DNA from 2 places in the Stenotrophomonas sp. 82F1 genome. Region 2 is predicted to be linked to the other one. Evidence: riboswitches for the same ligand, from Rfam matches in the RefSeq annotation. Region 2 holds a riboswitch; the other holds the start of a gene.
What was found. A riboswitch is a leader RNA that binds a small molecule or an ion and turns the genes downstream of it on or off. The one in region 2 is predicted to bind cobalamin.
Positions count from the first base shown of each region.

Region 1: another riboswitch for cobalamin. It lies ahead of AC13GI_RS09280 (epoxyqueuosine reductase QueH); the one in region 2 lies ahead of btuB (TonB-dependent vitamin B12 receptor).

Region 1 covers NZ_JBSPUD010000006.1:137,958-145,787, forward strand. The annotation lists gene AC13GI_RS09265 (patatin-like phospholipase family protein) at 81-1,958, opposite strand; gene AC13GI_RS09270 (bifunctional nicotinamide-nucleotide adenylyltransferase/Nudix hydroxylase) at 2,297-3,346, shown strand; gene AC13GI_RS09275 (nicotinate phosphoribosyltransferase) at 3,427-4,836, shown strand; cobalamin riboswitch at 4,950-5,163, shown strand; gene AC13GI_RS09280 (epoxyqueuosine reductase QueH) at 5,308-5,979, shown strand; gene pncA (bifunctional nicotinamidase/pyrazinamidase) at 6,037-6,663, shown strand; gene AC13GI_RS09290 (NYN domain-containing protein) at 6,807-7,526, shown strand; gene purU (formyltetrahydrofolate deformylase) at 7,519-7,830, opposite strand, start outside.
Region 2 covers NZ_JBSPUD010000012.1:17,147-24,976, reverse strand. The annotation lists gene AC13GI_RS13000 (cytochrome c biogenesis protein DipZ) at 1-1,268, shown strand, start outside; gene msrA (peptide-methionine (S)-S-oxide reductase MsrA) at 1,283-2,020, shown strand; gene AC13GI_RS12990 (aminotransferase-like domain-containing protein) at 2,233-3,675, shown strand; gene bioD (dethiobiotin synthase) at 3,758-4,444, opposite strand; gene AC13GI_RS12980 (GAF domain-containing protein) at 4,513-4,995, shown strand; gene AC13GI_RS12975 (TfoX/Sxy family protein) at 4,992-5,354, shown strand; gene AC13GI_RS12970 (histidine phosphatase family protein) at 5,439-6,017, opposite strand; cobalamin riboswitch at 6,194-6,414, shown strand; gene btuB (TonB-dependent vitamin B12 receptor) at 6,532-7,830, shown strand, end outside.

The sequences.
Region 1 (7,830 bases), on a different contig from region 2:
GGCGGCGGGGGGGGCCCGGGCCGGCCCGGCGCGCGGGCCCGTCGGGCCGCGGGGCATGGCCCGGCGCTACCGGACAGCGATCAATAGATCGGCGTCACCTTCATCTGCGGCAACGGCCGTGGCGAGCCGTCGGTGAGGTCGGGGCCAAGATCATCCCAACTGCGGCCCTGCTCCACCATCAACCCCCACAGCTGCTGCGATGCCAGCCGCTTGTCTTCCGAGCCCAGCTTGTAGGACGGCGGTGGCGGCGTGCCGGTGGCCACCATCGCATAGGCCGCGCGATAGGCCAGCACCTGCTGCGCCGGATCGTCGGTGCGCGAAATCTCCAGCGTGTAGCGCTGGTAGGCCGAGGCCAGGTTGCGCCACCGGATCCAGTAATGGTTCTCGAACGAGAACGAACAGAAGCGTGCGCCGGCCAGGCTGCCCTTGTCGGCGATGCGGGTCAGCACCTCCTGCGGCATGTCCAGGTTCATGCCGCCCTCGTCGCCCTGCAGGCTCACATGCACGATGCGATCGCGATAACCGGGCGCACGCGCCTGCAGCAGGTCGCGCCAGTTCTGCATGGTGGCCACCACCGCAAACAGGAAACGGCCCAGTTCGCCGGCCGCCAACGGCGTGGCAATGGACTGGTAATGCCGCTGCCATCCATGGCGGTTCTCCGTGGGCAGGAACACCGAGCGTTCCAGCGCCTGGCGGCTGTCGCTCTCGCGCACCACCGGCTCGGGGCGTTGCGGGTAAACCAGGTTGATGGCGAAGGTCGGCCAGCGCGGCAGCGCCGCATCGAACAGGTGGATCGGGAAGTTGCTGCTGATGCCGCCATCGGAGAACCAGCACACCCGGAACGCGGTGATCACCGGACCGCAGGCCTGGCCTGCACTGGTCAGGCCTTCCATGCTGTCGGCCACGTTGTGCCCGGCCTCGCCTCCAGCCGTCGATGTCGGCTCGCAGCGACGCTCGCGACGCGAGGGCTCATGCAGCGGCACCGCGCTGATCAGCAGCGGGAAGCTGAGGCTCATGCGCGTGGCCACCAGTACCGGCAGCGACGCGCCCTGCGGCAGATGGTAGTAGTTGCGGCCTTCAACTTCACGCGGTGGGCCGGCGCGGTCGACCATCCACTGCACCACGCTGGCCGGGAACAGCTGCTCGAATTCCTCGCGCAGGAACCAGAACTGCGCGCCGCCCAGCGGCAAGGTACGCGGTTCATTGTGCGACACGCAGGTGGTGATCATCTGCAGCGTGATCGCATGCGGGCTGTCCGGCTCGCCCGCATAACGCGGCGCGTCGTGCAGATCGGCGAAGGTCAGCGGTGCATCCATCGGTTTGCCTGACAACTGCTGCAGGCTTTCATGCAGCCACTCGGTCAGCGCCGGCGTGCCTGCGTCCCGGCTCAGTCCACTGCACAGCCCCAGCAGGTTGCGTCGCGCCACCCGTGCCACGCGCAGCGCCGCCCCGGCTACACCTGCACCATAGGCACACAACAGCGACGGCAGCAGGGTTGCCGCCACGCCGCTCCAGCCACCGCCCCACCAGCCCAGGCCGAGCAGCAGTGCCAGCGACACCAGCACTTCCAGCGGCGCGATCTGGAACACCGCGATGGCCAGGCACAGCAGCTTGCGCGGCCAGCCGGCGTTGCCGGTCAGCACCACCAGCAGCCGATACGCAGCGCGCGCGCCAGCGGCCGGCTGGAACAGGCTGTAGATGAATCCACGCCGCGACAGCTGTGCCGACACCGCCGACAGGCCGCCATATCCCGCATCGCCCGGCAGGTGTTCGCCCAGTTGCTGGCGGCGGTCGCCGTATGCCGCAGCGGCGGCCACGGCAGCGGCGATCGCACCGGCCGAGGTACCACCGATGCTCTTGAAACGGTATTCGCGGGCCAGTGCGAGCACCGCGTTGGGATACACGATGCCGCTGGTGATGCCGCCTTTCATGACCAGATCGCAGTACTTGTCTGCCACTACCCTTCCCCCGCTTGCCAACGGCGCGCCGCAGCGCGTATTGCCATCCCTGGACCGGTGAGACCTGCCTGTCATTGCCATAGCGCCTGGACGTCGGGCACGGGAACGTGTGAAAGATTCCCGTCCAACGCCAGGAATGCAGTATGACGTGGCGCCCTCTCACTGCCTGAGACCACCGCCGCAGTTGTGCAGGCACGTCGCCGGCAGGCAGCCGCCATGCCGTGCTGGCAGCTGTCTGACACCACTGGCGGATACTTGACCGGCGGCACCGAAGGCGTAGCATCTGCAGCAAGCCAAGGGACAGACCCTTCGCTGCCACAACGACATGAGGGATTCTCATGGAATTCGACTATCTCGTCTTCATCGGGCGTTTCGAGCCCTTCCACAACGGCCATGCCGCCGTTGCCCGCCTTGCCCTGAGCAGGGCCCGCAAGCTGATCTTCCTGGTCGGCTCTGCCGATACCCCCCGCAGCCTGCGCAATCCATGGACCGTGGCCGAACGCGCCGTGATGATCCAGGCCGCCCTCGATGGCAACGCCGATCGCCTGCTGATCCAGCCACTGAGTGACCACCTGTACAACGAAGCACAGTGGATCGCCAGCGTGCAGCGCCATGTGGCCGAAGCGCTGCGCAGCGATGGCGCCGCATCCGATGTGAAGGTCGGCCTGATCGGCATGGACAAGGATGCTTCCAGCTACTACCTGCGGGAATTCCCGCAATGGCCGCTGGTCGACGTGCAGCACACCGCAACGTTGTCGGCCACCGAGCTGCGTCGTTACCTGTTCGAAGCCGGCGACGTGGACTTCCACGGTGCACTGCTGATGCTGCGCGGCAATGTACCGGCACCGGTGTACGACATGCTCGAGGCGTTCCGCAGAAGCTCGCCGGCCTACGCCCAGCTGGTGGCCGAGTACCGTTTCATCGAGCAGTACAAGGCCGCCTGGAAGGATGCGCCATACGCACCGACCTTCGTCACCACCGATGCGGTGGTGGTGCACTCGGGCCACGTACTGCTGGTCCGCCGTCGTTCGGCACCGGGCAAGGGCCTGTGGGCGCTGCCCGGCGGCTTCGTCGGCCAGGAACAGAGCCTGCTCGACAGCTGCCTGCGCGAACTGCGCGAGGAAACCCGGCTGAAGATTCCACTGCCGGTGCTGAAAGGCTCGCTGAAGGGCCAGCAGGTGTTCGACCACCCCGAGCGCAGCCAGCGCGGCCGCACCATCACCCATGCCTTCCACTTCGAATTCCCCGCTGGCGAACTGCCGCCGGTGCGCGGTGGCGACGACGCCGACAAGGCGCGCTGGATTCCGGTCAGCGAGGCGCTGGACATGGGCCCGCAGCTGTTTGAAGACCACCTGCACATCCTGGAGTACTTCCTGGGCCGGGGCTGATCCGACCGGGCCCTGCAGAACCCGTTTTCCCCACCGGCGGACAGACCGCCGGTGCCACTCGACGCGAAGGAGCTTCCGTCATGCATTACCTCGATAACCTTCTCCTCAACACCGACAGCTACAAGGCCAGCCACTGGCTGCAGTACCCGCCGGGTACCGACGCCACGTTCTTCTACGTGGAATCACGCGGCGGCCTGCACGATCGCACGGTGTTCTTCGGCCTGCAGGCGATCCTCAAGGATGCCCTGGCACGGCCGGTCACCCACGCCGACATCGACGACGCCGCAGCGCTGTTCGCCGCGCATGGCGAACCGTTCAACGAAGCCGGCTGGCGCGATATCGTCGACCGTCTCGGCGGCCATCTGCCGGTACGCATCCGCGCCGTACCCGAGGGCAGCGTGGTGCCCACGCAGCAGGCGCTGATGACCATCGAGTCGACCGACCCCGCCGCCTTCTGGGTGCCGTCCTACCTGGAAACCCTGCTGCTGCGCGTGTGGTACCCGGTCACCGTGGCGACCATCAGTTGGCATGCGCGGCAGACCATCGCCGCGTTCCTGCAGCAGACCAGCGATGACCCGCAGGGGCAGCTGCCGTTCAAGCTGCACGACTTCGGCGCACGTGGCGTCTCCAGCCTGGAATCTGCCGCACTGGGTGGTGCTGCGCACCTGGTCAACTTCCTCGGCACCGATACGGTATCGGCGCTGTGCCTTGCACGTGCGCATTACCACGCGCCGATGGCGGGCTATTCGATTCCGGCCGCCGAGCACAGCACCATCACCAGCTGGGGCCGCGAGCGCGAAGTGGATGCGTACCGCAACATGCTGCGCCAGTTCGGCACGCCCGGTGCGATCGTAGCGGTGGTGTCGGACAGCTATGACATCTACCGTGCCATCAGCGAACACTGGGGTACCACCCTGCGCGAAGAAGTGATCGCTTCCGGCGCCACCCTGGTCATCCGCCCGGATTCGGGCGATCCGGTCGAGGTGGTCGCCGAGAGCCTGCTGCGGCTGGATGCCGCGTTCGGTCACACGATCAACGGCAAGGGCTACAAGGTGCTCAACCACGTCCGTGTCATCCAGGGCGATGGCATCAACCCGGACACGATCCACGCGATCCTGCAGCGCACCACCGATGATGGCTACTCGGCCGACAACGTGGCCTTCGGCATGGGCGGCGCCCTGCTGCAGCGGCTGGACCGTGATACGCAGAAGTTCGCCCTGAAGTGCTCGGCCGCGCGGGTGGACGGTGACTGGATCGACGTCTACAAGGATCCGGTCACCGATGCCGGCAAGACCAGCAAGCGCGGCCGTATGCGCCTGCTGCGCCGCTTGGACGACGGCAGCCTGCACACGCTGCCGCTGCCGGCCGATGGCGATGACACCCTGCCGGTCGGCTTCGAGGACGCGATGGTGACCGTGTGGGAGAACGGCCGCCTGCTGCATGACCAGCGGCTGGATGACATCCGCGCCCGGGCCGCTACCCAGCGTTGAGGACCCATCCACGCATGGCGCGGATCCCGCTGGGGGTCAGAGCCCGTTGCGGGCAACGGGATCCGCCCCCTGGGCCTTGACCGGCGCCGCCAACGCGTCCACCGTGGGCGCGCCGAAGGTATCCCTGCCATGGCTGGATGGTGGCAGGGATTTAAACGGGAATCCGGTGAAGGCGCCTCGCGCGCCCATTCCGGAGCTGCCCCGCAGCGGTGAATGGAAACGAATCCTGCCAACAGCACTGGGCTCGCGCCTGGGAAGCGGCAGGTAGTAGGTGGGCTGCGGCCCGTGTCCATCAGCCCGAATACCGGCCCCGGCCGGGGGACTCGACCGTCCCCTGACTCGACCTGGAATCTCCGCGGGGAGGTTGCCGGGGCCATCGTCGTCCTGCGCGTGCAGGTGGCGTGGCCGCGCGCGTCCTGTTCACGGTTTCCGGCCAGACCCGCTGCTGCCCACGCCCAGATGCACCCGACGATGACCGAGCTCCAACGCCCCACCCTGACCCTTCCCGACAACGGCCAGCGCCTGCTGCTGCACTCGTGCTGCGCGCCATGCTCGGGCGAAGTGATGGAGGCGATCACCGCCTCCGGGATCGACTACGCGATCTTCTTCTACAACCCCAACATCCACCCGGTGAAGGAGTACGAGCTGCGCAAGCAGGAGAACATCCGCTTCGCCGAGCAGCACAACATTCCCTTCATCGACTGCGACTACGACACCGACAACTGGTTCAGCCGTGCGCGTGGCATGGAGAATGAACCCGAGCGCGGCATCCGCTGCACGATGTGCTTCGACATGCGCTTCGAGCGCACCGCGCTGTACGCACACGAACACGGCTACGACACCATCAGCTCCTCGCTGGGCATCTCGCGCTGGAAGAACATGGCGCAGATCAACGACTGCGGCGTGCGCGCCGCCTCGCATTACGAAGGCCTGCAGTACTGGGACTACAACTGGCGCAAGGGTGGTGGTGCCAGCCGCATGGTCGAGATCAGCAAACGCGAGCAGTTCTACCAGCAGGAATACTGTGGCTGCGTGTATTCGCTGCGCGATGCCAACCGCCACCGTCGTGAGAACGGCCGCGAGCGCATCAAGATCGGCCTGCTGTATTACGGGCAGGACAACGACGCCGCCAGCAGCGATTGACGTGCGCGCGAGGGGCGGCCACGCTGGTCGCCCTTCTTCCGTTGTGCCGGACCTGCCATGACCGCCCTGCCCGCTGACGTCGCCCTGCTGGTGATCGACCTGCAGCCGGACTTCATGCCCGGTGGCGCCCTCGCCTGCGAAGAGGGCGATGCGCTGGTGGCGCCGATCACGGCACTGCTGGCCGAGCGCCGCTACCGCACCGTGGTCGCAACCCAGGACTGGCACCCGGCCGACCATGCCTCGTTTGCCAGCCAGCATCCGGGGCATCTACCCTTTGAAGCGATCCTGCTGCACGCACAGCCGCAGACCCTGTGGCCGGACCACTGCGTGCAGGGCAGCGCGGGCGCAGCACTGCACCCGGGCGTGGACTGGACCGTGGCCGACCTGATCCTGCGCAAGGGCACCCGCCAGCAGGTGGATTCGTACAGCGCCTTCCGCGAAAACCACGGCCCCGACGGCACGCGCCCGGCGACCGGACTGGCCGGCTGGCTGCACGAACGTGGAATCCGCGAGGTGCACGTGTGCGGGTTGGCACGCGATTACTGTGTGCTGTGGAGCGCGCAGGACGCGGTGAAGTCCGGCTTCCGGGTGAAGTTCCTGTGGGAGCTGACCCGCCCGGTGACCGATGCCAACGACGGCATGGTGCGCGAGGCCCTGGCGAAGGCGAGGATTGCGATCCTGTAAGCAGCATGTCGCCTCTGCCGCTTGTGTGCCTGATTCGCAACCTGCAGAATCGCGCCATCCAGCCCTCCAAGTACGCCCCCCAACAGATCGCGGGACGGCCGAACCGAGGGCTTTTCATTGGATGACGCCAGGAGGGCAAAGGTATGCCGACGGCAGTTCTCATTGATGGCGGCTACTTCATCAAGCGCTTTCGCCGCATCGAGCCCCACAACGCTTACAACGCCCAACGCGCCGCCGAGGTCGCCCACCGATGGGCCATCGCCCATCTGAAGCATGCAAGTGGCGAGCGACGGGATCTCTATCGCATCTTCTTCTACGACTGCCCGCCGCTGCGCAAGAAGATGCACAACCCGATTTCCGGTCTGTGCATCGACTATTCGCGATCCGACGAGGCGCTGTTCAGATCCAACCTGCACGAGGCACTGAAGCAGAAGCGGAAGGTCGCCCTGCGTCTTGGCCATCTCACCGACTTCAGTTCGTGGACGACCGGGTCACGAACCTTCGACGACCTGCTCAAGGGAAAGCGAACGTTCGGCGATCTTCAGGCCGACGAGCTGCAACCGAATGTGCGGCAGAAAGGCGTGGATATGCGCATCGGCATCGACATCTCGTCACTCGCCCTCAAGCGTCAGGTCCGCCAGATCATTCTGATGGCGGGTGATGCTGACTTCGTGCCGGCCGCGAAGCTCGCCCGGCGTGAAGGCGTCGATTTCGTGCTGGATCCGATGTGGTCATCCATTCCCAAAGGGCTGAGGGAACACATTGATGGCGTACGCTCCACCTGCCCCAAGCCATTGGAGCAACAGCGGGCGCATCGCGGGCAGTTGCCGCGTGCCATCCCGGGAACCGCCAGCGCTACCTGAACACCACCGTGCGGTGCCCGTTGAGCAGGATGCGGTGCTCCACGTGCCGGCGTACCGCCCGCGCCAGCACCTGCGATTCGGTATCGCTGCCCAGCCGCACCAGCTCCCTCGGGGTCATCGCGTGGTCCACGCGGGCCACGTCCTGCTCGATGATCGGACCTTCGTCCAGGTCTTCGGTGACGTAGTGCGCGGTGGCGCCGATGATCTTGACCCCGCGTGCGTGCGCCTGGTGGTACGGCTGTGCGCCCTTGAAGCTGGGCAGGAAGCTGTGGTGGATGTTGATTGCCCTGCCCGCCAGCGCACG
Region 2 (7,830 bases):
ACGCGCTGGGCGCAGTCACCGCACTGGCGCTGGCAGTGTGGGTGGGTGGCCGCGTGTTCCGTGCCCTGCAGACCCGGCTCGGCCTGGGCAATGTGCTGCGCCGGGTGCTGGGTGTGGCCGCGCTGCTGGCGGTAGTGGCGATCGGCCTGGGCTGGGACACCGGCCTGCTGACCCGCCTGTCCGCGGTCAGCACCGCGCGCATCGAGCAGGTCCTGCTGGACGCCGTGCCCGACGCGCAACCGGCAGCACCGCCGATGATGATGATGGCGGCCGGGCAGGCAGGCGCGCCGCTGCCAGTGGAAGGCACACTGCCTTCGCTGGACGGCGCCACCGGCTGGCTCAACAGCCCACCGCTGAGTGCGGAGCAGCTGCGCGGCAAGGTGGTGCTGATCGATTTCTGGACCTACTCCTGCATCAACTGCCTGCGCGCGATGCCGTTCGTGCACGAGTGGGCGCAGCGCTACCGCGACCATGGCCTGGTGGTGGTCGGCGTGCATACGCCGGAGTTCGCCTTCGAGCGCGACCCGCGCAACGTGATGAAGGCCGTGCAGCAGCTGAAGGTCGAATACCCGGTCGCGCTCGACAACCAATATGCGATCTGGCGCGGGTTCAACAACCGCTACTGGCCGGCGCACTACTTCATCGACGCGCAGGGCAACATCCGCGGCCATCAGTTCGGCGAGGGCAACTACGCGCACTCCGAACAGGTGATCCGCCGTCTGCTGGTGGAAGCCGGGCAGACCGACCTGCCACCGCCTGCAGACCCCGCTGCGGCCGACCTGCAGGGCGTAGCCACGCAGGCCGACATGGGCAACCTGCGCTCGCCGGAAACCTACCTGGGCCACGCACGTGCCAAGCAGTTCGCCTCGCCGGGCGGGCAGCGTGCCGACGCAGCCTTCGGCTACGCGCTGCCGTCCACCCTGGCGCTGAACCAATGGGGCCTGTCCGGGCAGTGGCGGGTCAACGATGAAGCGGCACAGCTGCGGCAGGCCGGCGGGCGCATCGCTTTCCAGTTCCATGCCCGCGACCTGCATCTGGTGCTGGCACCGGGCGAGGACGGAACGCCGGTGCGCTTCCGCGTGCTGCTCGATGGCAAGCCACTGCCAGCGGCTGATGCCGGTGCGGACGTGGCCGCCGATGGCACCGGCACCGTCAACGAACACCGTCTGTACCAGCTGATCCGCCAGCGCGGCACGATCGGTCCGCATCGTTTCGAGATCGAATTCCTTGACGCAGGCGTGCAGGCCTACGCCTTCACCTTCGGTTGAACCGGGAGCACATGATGAAACTCTCCTTCGAACAGGGCATTGCCGCCGGCGTCGCCGGCCTGGTTGCCACCGCGCTGATCGCGGGTGTGCTGCTGGTGGACCACGGCGCGGTGGCCGCAGCAGCCGAGCCCACGGCGCAGGTGCAGGCGTTGCCTGCGCCCAGCGGCGATGCGGCGTTCGGCGATGACGCCAGCCATGCCAGCGTGGTCTTCGCCGGCGGGTGTTTCTGGGGCGTGCAGGGCGTGTTCCAGCACGTCAAAGGCGTGAGCAACGCGGTGTCCGGTTACATCGGAGGCAGTGCCACCGATGCCCGCTATGAGCGCGTCAGCGGTGGCCGCACGGGCCACGCCGAAGCGGTGAAGGTGGACTACGACCCGCGCCAGGTCAGCTATGGGCAGCTGATGCAGGTGTTCTTCTCGGTGGCGCACGACCCGACCCAGCTCAACCGCCAGGGACCCGATCACGGCAGCCAGTACCGCTCGGCGATCTTCGTCGATGACACGCGCCAGCTGGCAGCAAGCCGCGCCTACATCGGCCAGCTCGGCCAGGCCGGCAGCTACCGCGCGCCGATCGTTACCCAGGTGGGCAGTGGACAGCGCTTCTACCCCGCCGAGAGCTACCACCAGAACTACATGAGCAACTACCCGCAGGCCGCGTACATCCGCTATTACGACGCGCCCAAGCTGGCCGCGCTGGGCAAGCAGTTCCCGGCGTTGTACCGGCGCGATCCGGCGCTGGTACCGATGCGGTGACCCCCTCTTCTGTAGAGCCGGGCCCATGCTCGGCTGCTGTTGGCGGAAGAGCAGCCGAGCATGGGCTCGGCTCTACACACAACAGAAAAAGACGCACGGCCACAGGGCCGTGCGCTTGGGAAGTATCGACCCGGCCCCGATCAGGCCCGGCCGACAACGACATGCTAGGCTCGTCGGCATCATGGGTACAGAACCAGATGCGGGTCGAGTCGATGGATACAGAAGACACCACCACGATGATCCCACCCCGCTACCAGCGGCTGTCGGACGAGCTGGCTGAAGCCATCCACGGCGGGCGCCTGCCGGTCGGCAGCCGGTTGCCGTCGCTGCGGCAGATGGCTTCGCAGCGCCAGCTCAGCCTGAACACCGTGATTGCGGCCTATCGCCAGCTGGAAGATGCAGGGCTGGTCATTCCGCGGCCGAAGGCCGGCTTCGAAGTCGCGCCACGATTGTCGGCGCCGCAGCGATCGCTGCGCGATGCTCCGTCCGCACCGACCGCGCCGCTGCAGCAGGTGCTGATGGCCCGCGTGCTGGAAGCACAGCGCCGCCCCGGTGTGGTCGACCTGGCCTTTGCCGGCCCACGCGGACGACAGTTCTACCCGGGCGCGCAGCTGGCCCGGCACACCGCGCAGGTTCTGCGCCATGGTCAGCAGACCGTGGAAACCTACGCCCGTCCCAACGGTTCGCAGCGCCTGCTGGCGCAGATCGTGCGGCGTGGGCCCCGGCTGGGCCTGCATACCCATGCCGATCGCCTGCTGTTGACCCACGGCGCGATGGAGGCACTGCAGCTGGCGCTGCGCGCAGTCACCCAGGCCGGTGATGCCGTCGGCATCGAGGCGCCCTCGTACTTCAACCTGTACCCGTTGCTGACCACCCTCGGCCTGCAGCCGATCGAACTGCCCACCCATCCGCAGCGCGGTCTGGACGTGGATGCGCTGGACGCACTGCTGGAGCACACACCGCTGGCGGCGCTGGTGGTGATGCCGACCGTACACAACCCTCTTGGCTGCACGATGCCGATCGCCGACAAGCAACGCCTTGCCGAGCTGGTCAACGCGCGCCAGCTGCCGCTGATCGAAGACGCGGTGTATGCCGAACTGCAGTTCTGCGAGCCGCCGGCCCCCTTGCTGAAGGCGTTCGACCGCGATGGCTGGGTGATGGTGGTCGGTGGCTTTTCAAAGACGCTGGCGCCGGACTACCGGATCGGCTGGCTCGATGGAGGACGCTTCGCCGAACGCATCGCGCTGCTCAAATTCCAGTCCACCGGCGGCGAACCGCAGCTGCTCGGTGATGCGGTGGCCGCCTACCTGGAAGCAGGCAGTTACGAGCACCACCTGCATCGCATGCGCCGCCTGTACCGCGAACAGGTCGGTCGCCTGCGGCAACTGGTGGCCGAACATTTCCCTGCCGGCACCCGCGCGACCGAGCCGCAGGGCGGCTTCCTGCTGTGGCTGGAACTGCCGGGCGTGGACACCCGTGAACTGTTCGAGCGCGCACTGGCAGAGGACATCGTGTTCATGCCGGGCCAGGTGTATTCGCGTGGCGCGCGGTACCGGCACTGCCTGCGGCTGTCGTGCTGCCAGACCCTGGACGCGCGCTTCATCGGTGCGGTGGAACGGTTGGGTGCGATCGCGCGGGAGCTGGTGGCACGCTGATGGATCGGTAGCGCCGGGCCACGCCCGGCGGCTTCTCTGCCTGCCGCGCTGCGCGCTCGCCGGGCATGGCCCGGCGCTACCCTCACGCGTCGTGCAGGTGTGTGCTCAATGCTTCGCCACCGGCTTCCGGCAGATGCGGCAGCCGTCCCCAGCAGGGCATCGGCAGGCGCTGCTGCAGGGTCGCGAAATTCTCATCCTGGCGTTGCATCGACGGATCGATGTGGTTGCCGATCCAGCCCACGCAGTCCACGCCGCTTGCCTGCAGCGATTGCGCGGTCAACCGCGCGTGGTTGACGCAGCCCAGGCGCATGCCGACCACCAGCACCACCGGCAGCCGCAGCGCTCGCACCAGATCACGCTGGTCCAGCTGCGCCGACAGCGGCGCCAGCCAGCCGCCCACGCCTTCGACCACCACCACGTCGGCCTGTGCGCGCAGGCGTTCGAAGGCCGCCACGATCGGGGCCAGTTCGATGTGCACGCCATCTTCTGCCGCCGCCAGCTCCGGCGCCAACGGCTGGCGCAATGCGTAGGGGTTCAGATCGGCGTAGTCCGGCACCGGCAGGCTGGCGGCCTGCAGCGCCAGCGCGTCGTCGTTGCGCAGCCCCTGCCCCGGATCGTGGCTGCCGCTGGCCACCGGCTTCATGCCCACCGCGCGCAGGCCGCGCCGGCGCAGCGCGTGCAGCAGCGCGGTACTGGCGGCGGTCTTGCCGATCTCGGTATCGGTGCCGGTGACGAACAGGGCAGGCGGCAGCGTGGCGGGCAACGGCATCGATGGGCTCCAACGGGGAAACAGTGTGTGCATTATCGCCGGCCCGGCACGCTTGCTAGACTGCGGCCATGTTCGCCAACGCCTCGCTCACCGGCAGCAAGCCGGAACAATACGCCCAGCTGCTGGAACAGGCCCGTGGCCTGGTCTACGGCGAGTCCGACCGCATCGCCAATGCGGCCAACCTCGCTGCACTGGTCTACCACGCCCTGCCCGACCTGAACTGGGTGGGCTTCTACCTGTATGACGGCAAGGAACTGGTGGTCGGTCCGTTCCAGGGCCTGCCGGCCTGCGTGCGCATTCCGCTGGACAAGGGCGTGTGTGGTGCGGCCGCCAGCCAGCGCGTGACCCAGCGCATCGAAGACGTGGAGGCCTTTCCCGGCCATATCGCCTGCGATGCCGCATCGCGCTCGGAGCTGGTGGTGCCGCTGGTCCGGGGTGAGGAGCTGATCGGCGTGTTCGATATCGACAGCCCGGTCGTCGGCCGCTTCGATGCTGAAGACCAGGCCGGTCTGGAAGCCATCGCCCAGGTGTTCGTCGGGGCGTTGGCGTGAGCGCGGTCAAGCTGCGCAACATCGGCCCGAAGAGTGCGGCATGGCTGCGCCAAGTGGGCCTGCGCAGCCGCGAGGATCTGGTTGCCATCGGTGCCGTCGGCGCCTTCGTCAAGGTCAAGCGTGCCGGCTTCAAGCCCAGCCTCAACCTGCTGTATTCGCTGGAAGGTGCGCTGCTGGATTGCCACTGGCAGGAACTGAGCGAAGCGCAGCGCACCGCGCTGGTGCAGGACTACGAAGCGCGTATCGCCGTGCATCCGCTGAAGGCGGCAGGTCCGGCATCAGGCCCGGTGCATGAGCAGCGCTTCGACGCCGAGGACGACGGCGAAGAAAGCGCGGCCGAAAGCACCGACGAGGATTGATCGGTAGCGCCGGGCCATGCCCGGCGAGCGCGTAGCGCGGGTGATGTGGAATCCGCCGGGCATGGCCCGGCGCTACCGGATTCGTCAGGGCTGCTGCAGTTCCAGCAGCTCGCCCACCAGTCCCGTTTCACCGCGCTCGACCCACACCCGCAGGCGTGTTCCGTGGTCGATGCGCAGCGCCCAGCACAGCGACATCGGCAGGCCACACACCTGCGACAGCACCATGCGCAGTGGACCGCCGTGGCTGACCACGACCGTCGGCGCCGGGTCGTCGTCATCCAGCAGTCGATCCAGCGCGCGTGCGATGCGCCGTTCGAAGTGGCCCCAGCTCTCGCCATGCGGCGGCGGAAACGCGTGCGGATCGGCGTGGAAGGCGGCCAACGCGGCTTCCGGCAGGTCGAACAGCGATTGGCCATCCCAGTCGCCGAAATCCAGCTCTTCCCACTCCTCGTCCGTCTCCACGTCCAGCGCGCGCGGTGTGGCCAGTGCCATCGCCGTATGCAGCGAGCGCAGGCGCGGCGAACTGATCACCCGTTCCCACGACTGCCCGGCATAGGCATCGACCAGCTCCTGCGGCAAGCGGGCCAGCTGCGGCGGATCGCTGCGGCCATCAAGGAACTCATCACGACCGTTGCCGGCATGGCGGACCAGGTCGAGGATCATGCGCGTGCCCAGTACGGGCGGCGCGGGAACAGCGGAAAACAGACGGACATCGGCAACGGCACCACGATAATTCGAGCTGCATTCTAGGCGCTGGCGCAGGTCTGCTGCACCGTGCAGGTGCATTCGCGCCTGTCCAGGCGCGCAGGTTCAACGCTACGGGTCGGCCGCGATGCCGTAGACTGCGCGCACTTCCAGGTGACCTGCGGCCCTGCCGGCAGGTTGAAACGGGAAGCCGGTGACGCGTGACAACACGCCATGCCGGCGCTGCCCCCGCAACGGTAAGCACGTCAGTTCCAGGCAACCCGCCACTGTGCCGCAGGCATGGGAAGGCGCCTGGACGGTGGCCTCGGGCCACCCGGCGGCGAGCCCGGAGACCGGCCCGGAAGCCTCAGGTCGCGATGCGGTGGGCATGGCGCTGGATGCCTGTGGCGATGGCCGCGGCATCGGCGCGTGCCTGCCTGTTGTGACTCCTCCCCTTCGCTGCGCGGGCGTGCGCGGCACCTGGAGTCCCCCGATGAAACTGCAGTCCCGAATGCTGTCCCTGGCCGTGCTGGCCGCACTTCCTGCATTGGCCCTGGCCGATGATGGTGCCGCCGACCTCGACCAGGTGCTGGTCACCGCCACCCGCACGCCGATCGCCCTGCAGGACAGCATCGCGCCTGCGCAGGTGATCGACCGTGCGCAGATCGAATCCAGCCAGGCCACCTCGCTGCAGGAACTGCTGCAGGGACGCGCCGGCATCAACCTGACCAATGCCGGTGGCCTGGGCAAGCAGAGCTCGCTGTTCCTGCGTGGCACCAACTCCTCGCATACCGTGGTGCTGGTCGATGGCGTGCGCATCAACAGCGCCGATCTCGGCCTGGCGATGTACCAGGACCTGCCGCTGGCGCAGATCGAGCGCGTGGAAATCGTGCGCGGCCCGCAGTCCAGCCTGTACGGTGCCGACGCCATCGGTGGCGTGATCCAGATCTTCACCCGCCGCAACCAGGGCGACTTCGCGCCGCACTTCCAGCTGGGGGGCGGCAGCAACGGCCTGCGTGAAGCCAGTGGCGGCATCGGCGGTGGCACCGAACGCGGCTGGTTCGGCGCCGACATCGCCTACCAGCATTCGGACGGCATCGATGCCTGCCGCGGTTCGGCCACGCTGTTCACCGGCTGCTTCGCCGATGAACCCGACCGCGATGGCTACCGCAACCTGTCCAAGAGCCTGCGTGGTGGGTACAACCTGAGCGACCAGTGGACCGTGGAAGGCAGCGCCCTGCGTGCCGACGGCAAGAACCACTACGACGGCTACTACAACTACTCCGAGACCCGCCAGCAGGTGCTGGCCGGCAAGGTGCGCTACACCCCGTCCGAGCGGCTGACGCTGACTGCCAATGTCGGCCGCAGCGACTACGAGTCCGACAACTTCGGTGATTTCGGTGCACGCGGCAGCGCACAGACGCACCGTGACAGCGCTTCGCTGCAGGCCGACCTCGGTGTGGCCGAAGGCCAGCTGCTCAGCGCCGGCGTGGACTGGAGCGAAGACAACCTGGACGGCAGCAGCGCCGGCTACTTGGTCGACAGCCGCCGCAATACCGGCGTGTTCCTGCAGTACCAGGCGCGTTTCGGCCGTCACCAGCTGCAGGCCAGCGCGCGCAACGACGACAACCAGCAGTTCGGCAACCACGCCACCGGCAGCCTCGGCTGGGCGATGGAGCTGGGCCATGGCCTGCGCGCCAACGCCAGCTACGGCACCGCGTTCAAGGCGCCGACCTTCAGCGACCTGTACGACCCATGGAGCGGCGTGCCGACGCTGGACCCGGAGAAGTCC